2 linked regions of the Flocculibacter collagenilyticus genome follow. The protein of the gene in region 1 interacts with the protein of each later gene in a pairwise test. Links are inferred from orthologs where the notes say so. Each region holds a gene or a part of one and is shown on either strand. Other genes may lie near its edges.

What was found.
Region 2: the proteins of secD (region 1) and pheT interact in binary tests that used the Escherichia coli proteins (3 or more experiments, as listed by UniProt). The link is inferred for Flocculibacter collagenilyticus from one-to-one orthologs.

Annotation. Positions count from the first base shown.
Region 1 is NZ_CP059888.1:1,172,080-1,175,047, reverse strand. What follows is about bases 16-2,942. They hold secD (protein translocase subunit SecD), read right to left. Parts: upstream 2,452-2,942; coding sequence 580-2,451; downstream 16-579. Other genes in these bases: yajC (preprotein translocase subunit YajC), read right to left, coding at 2,474-2,800; secF (protein translocase subunit SecF), read right to left, coding at 16-567. Outside these bases: more of secF, read right to left, coding at 1-15. UniProt on the Escherichia coli protein: Part of the Sec protein translocase complex. Interacts with the SecYEG preprotein conducting channel. SecDF uses the proton motive force (PMF) to complete protein translocation after the ATP-dependent function of SecA.
Region 2 is NZ_CP059888.1:1,779,515-1,782,570, reverse strand. The notes cover bases 38-3,052. They hold pheT (phenylalanine--tRNA ligase subunit beta), read right to left. Parts: upstream 2,739-3,052; coding sequence 336-2,738; downstream 38-335. Other genes in these bases: pheS (phenylalanine--tRNA ligase subunit alpha), read right to left, coding at 2,753-3,052; ihfA (integration host factor subunit alpha), read right to left, coding at 38-333. Outside these bases: more of ihfA, read right to left, coding at 37-37; more of pheS, read right to left, coding at 3,053-3,056.

The sequences.
Region 1 (2,968 bases):
AGTTAAGTCAAACTCAAGACCTAGTATCGAGAATAACCCGACCGTTAAAATCACATCATGCGCAAGTGCAATAACAGAGCCTAAAGCGAAGCGCCATTCAAATCGCATCGCAACGTAAGCTAAAATACACAATAGTGCAGCTAGCATTGCTAACCCGCCTTGTTCGCGTAGTTCATTACCAACACTTGGGCCAACAAATTCTATTCTGCGCATTTCAGCTTGGTCTGCACCCGCATTAATTGCAGCAACAATGTCATTGCCTAATGTTTTATTGTCAGTACCTTCAAGCACAGGAATACGCACCAGCACTTCACGGCTAGTACCAAAGTTTTGTACTACGGCATCCGTAAAGCCTGCATCAGCTAACAGTGTACGCACTTCTTTTAAATTGGCTGGTTTTTCAAACCCTACCTCTATTTGCGTACCACCAGTAAAGTCTAACCCCCAATTTAAGCCTTGCGTAGCAAACGAAATAATTGAAGCAGCTAACAATAAGCCTGACAATAACATCGCCGGAACGCGTACATTCATGAAACCTATGGTTTCTTTTAATTTAAGTAATTGCATCATCGTCTCCGGTTAGATGGACAGTTTTTCAACTTCTTTAACAGACTTACCGCCCCACACTGCATTTACGACTGCACGGGTACCAACAATTGCTGTAAACATTGAGGTAAGAATACCTATTGCTAATGTTACCGCAAACCCTTTAATTGGACCTGTACCTACAGCAAATAATATTACCGCTGCAATAAATGTAGTGATGTTGGCATCTGCAATGGTCGAAAATGCGCTATCATAACCATGATGAATAGCTTGTTGTGGTGAGCGACCGTCACGAATTTCTTCACGTATACGTTCAAATATCAGCACGTTAGCATCGACCGCCATACCTACGGTTAATACAATACCCGCAATGCCCGGTAAGGTAAGTGTTGCACCTGGGATCATCGACATCACACCAATGATTAATACTAAGTTTGCAGCTAGCGCTAAGTTCGCAACCAAACCAAACTTTTTGTAATAAACCAGCATAAATAACAAGACTAGTGCGAAACCTAGCACCACAGCTTGTACGCCTTTGTTGATATTTTCTTGGCCAAGGCTTGGTCCAACCGTACGCTCTTCAACAATTTGTATTGGCGCAATTAACGCACCAGAGCGAAGTAAAAGTGCAAGGTTATGTGCTTCTTGAGGAGAGTCTAAACCAGTAATACGGAAGTTACGGCCTAAGCGCGTTTGAATCGTTGCTACGTTTAAGATTTCAACCACTTTTTTGAATTCTGGTTTACCGTCCTTACTAACGCGTGTTGTTGGCTTGTATTCTATGAATACCGATGCCATTGGCTTACCAACGTTATCTTTTGAAAAGCGTGACATGATATTGCCACCTTTTGCATCAAGCTTAATGTTTACTTGAGGACGACCATTTTCATCAAAACTTGAAGAAGCACCAACTATACGGTCACCACGAAGCATTACACGTTTTTTAACTAACACGGGTTGACCATTATCACGGCGAGGGATAATTTCTGAACTACCTGGTACACGACCATTTAGCGCATCTCGCATATCGGTTTTAACATCAGCTAAACGGAATTCTAATGTTGCAGTCGCATTAAGAATTTGCTTGGCACGCGCGGTATCTTGAATACCCGGAAGTTGTACAACAATACGATCTGCACCTTGGCGTTGAACCAGTGGCTCAGCAACACCAATTTCATTTACACGATTACGAATAATCGTTATGTTTTGTTGTAGCGCATACTCTTTCGTTTCTTTTAGTTTTTGCTCTGTCATTACCGCGGTAACGTCAAGTGCATCCGTTGAGCCATCTTCTTCAACAATTAAATCGCGATAGTTTTTCTTTAATAGCTTTCGGCCATTTTCTAAGTCTTCAGCATTACGGAACTTAACCACAACACCTTGCTTACCAGAAATTTCTTTAATTGAACTATAACGGATCTTCTCGCCTAATAAGTCACTTTTAAAGTCAGCTACCATGCCTTCTTTTGCAGCATCAATGGCCGCGTCCATATCTACCGCCATAGTAAAGTGAACACCACCACGTAAATCTAAGCCTAACTTCATTGGATTACCACCAATGTTTTTCAGCCATTCAGGTTGTGCAGGCGCTAAGTTTAAAGCGGTAATATATTTGTCGCTTAAGGTATTAGCGATAATATCTTTTGCTTTAAGTTGATCGTTAGTATCTGTAAAACGCACTAAAATACGCTCATCTTCCAACGTCATCTTTAAAAAGCTTATGCTATTTTCATCTAGTGCAGCTTTAATTTTATCTTGAGTGCTTACGTCTACTACCGCGTTTCTAGTGCCTGATATTTGTACGGAAGGATTTTCCCCGTACAAATTTGGTGCTGCGTATAAAAATCCTATTGCTAGAACCATCAGCACCATTATGTATTTCCATAATGGATATTTGTTTAACACAGTTAATAATCCCTAATTGTTATTACAGCGACTTCATCGTGCCTTTCGGTAAAACAGCAGTAACAGACGATTTCTGAACAGTCACTTCTACTTCATCATTTAATGCTACTAATACAAAATCTTTTTCATCAGAGACTTTTACAACACGACCAACTAAGCCACCTTGTGTTAATACTTCATCGTTTTTGCTAATCGCATTTAGCAATTCTTTGTGCTCTTTTACACGCTTAGCTTGTGGACGATAAATTAGGAAATAGAAAATAAGACCGAAAATACCGATCATTACTAAAAATTCCATGCCACCACCTTGTGGTGCAGCAGTTTGCGCGTAGGCATTACTTATAAACATTGAGGATCCCCTTACTACATAGACTTGTTTTATATAAAGCAACCATAAGTAAAAGCTAAGTTACTTTACTTTGTTATTGAAGGAATAGTGGGGGCTTAAATTTACATTCTCAACCCTGCTATTCATTGTTGTACTTTCCCAGCACAAAAATTGCAGCTATTCTAGCAG
Region 2 (3,056 bases), 610 kb from region 1 along the record:
CCTTTTCTCTTATAGTATATAACTTTTAAATAGTGTTTACTTTTTATCAGTACCCACTTCAACTCGTGCTTTTAGCTTCTGGCCTGGGCGAAAAGTCACAACTCGTCTTGCCGAAATTGGTATATCTTCGCCCGTCTTAGGATTACGCCCTGGGCGTTCCTTCTTGTCACGCGTTTCAAAGTTACCAAATCCCGAAAGCTTAACTTCTTCCCCTTCTTCTAAAGCTGAACGAATTTCTTCAAAAAAAGATTCTACTAGTTCTTTAGCATCACGCTTATTTAATCCCATTTTGGTAAATAAATGTTCTGCTATATCGGCCTTGGTAAGCGCCATAGTTAATCCCTCAGAGTCGCGTTAAATTCAGTTTGCAACGCCTCAATTACTTTCGTCATCGAGTCATTAATCTCGTTGTCTTCCAAAGTTTTGTGCTGATCTTGTAAAGTTATGCCAATCGCAAGACTCTTATAACCTTCCTCAACACCTTTACCTTGGTATACATCGAACAATTTTAGGTCAACTAGTTGATTTGCGCCAATATTTTTTATTAAAGAAAGTAAATTTCCTGCATTTACCTCTTCTTTAACCACTACAGCGATGTCTCTGCGGTTCGATGGATACTTTGAAACCTCCATCGCTTCTGGCACATTTCTATTGCTGATAGCGTTTAAATCTAGTTCAAAAACAAAGGTTTTGCCATTTAATCCTAATTTTTTCTCAAATTCTGGGTGAACCGCTCCGATCACACCTACTTCGTGCCCATCGACATATATGTTAGCCGTTTGTCCTGGATGCAGCGCTGAATGTTTTGCAGGTTTAAACTCTATTACAGAGGTTGTTCCCATCAGCGACAGAACCACTTCAACATCTCCTTTGAGATCAAAGAAATCAACAGTACGTGATTCTAAATTCCAATGTTCGCCAAATGCTGAGCCTGCAATTAAACCCGCAATGCGTGGTTGCTGACGTACACCATTTTCTGCGTTTTCATCAGGAATGAAAGATAAGCCTGTTTCGAATAAGCGAATTCGACTTTGTTGGCGATTCTGATTGTATACCGCAGTTTGAAGCAAACCCGTGAATAAACTTACGCGCATTGCCGACATTTCAATTGAAATAGGGTGTGGCAATATCATTGCTTCGCTTTCTGGGTGCAGCATGCTTTGTACTTTAGGATCAACAAAGCTGTATGTGATCGCTTCTTGATAACCTTTGTCAACCAGCATATCTCTGAATCGAGATAAGGCAATGTTAGACTCTTGATGCTTATTCATCACCAAGCTCGCTTTAGGCGAGATATTTTGAATATTGTTGTAACCGTAAATACGTGCAACTTCTTCAATTAAGTCTTCTTCAATAGTGATATCAAAACGGTAAGCAGGAACAACCACATCCCACTTTTCAGCTTCACTGCCTTCATCACTTAACTTAACGTCAAAACCTAAACGGGTAAGTGCTTCTGTTACCGTTTCTGTATTTATCGTCAGACCGAGTACTCGATCAAGTCTTGCACGGCGTAACGTTACTGGGCGGGCCTGAGGAATATGTTCATCACTTTTAGCTTCAACGATAGGGCCTACTTCACCACCAACAATTTCAACTAACAGCTGGGTAGCTCGCTCCATTGCTGTGCGCTGAAGCTCAGGGTCAACACCGCGTTCATAACGATGAGACGCATCAGTGTGTAAGCCAAATCCACGAGCTTTACCCATCATTTTTTCTGGACTAAAGAATGCACTTTCTAAAAAGATATTTGTGGTGTCTGAATTTACACCGCTGTGCTCTCCACCAAATACACCTGCAATTGCCAACGCTTTCTCGCTATCTGCAATAACCAGCGTATCTTTTTTAAGCTTCGCTTCGTTTCCATCTAACAAAACAAGTGTTTCATCTTGTTTTGCCAAACGAACATCAATATGACCTTCAATTTTGTCTAAATCGAAAGCGTGCATTGGGTGTCCCAACTCAAGTAATACATAGTTGGTTACGTCAACAACAGGGTCAATTGAACGAATACCACTACGGCGTAATTTTTCAATTAGCCAAAGTGGAGATGACGCACTAACATCAACATTTTTAATCACACGCCCTAAATAACGTGGACAATCTTCTGGTGAAGATAACGTGATATCCCTAGTGTCATCAATTGACGGGGTTACATTGTTGAACGTTAATTCATTTACATTTGCATTATTCAACACGCCTACTTCACGTGCTAAACCAATCATGCCTAAGCAGTCAGCGCGGTTAGGCGTTAAATCAACTTCAATGGCTGAATCGTCTAATGAAAGATACTCTCTAATACATTGACCAACTGGTGCATCTTCAGGCAACTCTAAAATGCCATCCGCTGACTCTGCCATACCTAATTCAGATTCTGAACACAACATACCAAATGAAGGTTGGCCACGTAGCTTTGCTTTTTTAATTTTAAAATCGCCTGGTAGCACTGCGCCTACTGTAGCCACAGCTACTTTTAAACCTAGACGACAATTTTTAGCACCACAAACGATATCAAGTAACTCATCTTCACCAATATCGATTTTAGTTACTTGTAATTTGTCTGCATCAGGGTGTTGCCCACATTCAACAACTTTACCAACCTTTACGCCTGTAAAATCACCAGCAACGGGTTCAACACCATCAACTTCTAAGCCAGCCATTGAAAGCTGTTCAGCTAGCTCATTAGTTGCAATTTGTGGATTAACCCATTCTCTTAACCACTTTTCACTGAATTTCATTGTTTATCCGTTGCTTATTTAAATTGTTTTAAAAGTCTTAAATCGTTTTCGAAGAATGAACGTAAGTCATTTACGCCGTAACGCAACATTGTTAAACGCTCTACACCCATACCAAAAGCAAAACCAGTGTACTCTTCTGGGTCTATGTTGACTGCTTTTAGTACATTTGGATGCACCATGCCACAGCCAAGAATTTCTAACCACTTACCGTTCTTACCTTTCACATCTACTTCAGCTGAAGGTTCGGTAAACGGGAAATATGAAGGGCGGAAGCGAACTTCTAACTCTTCTTCAAAGAAGTTATTTAAGAAATCGTTA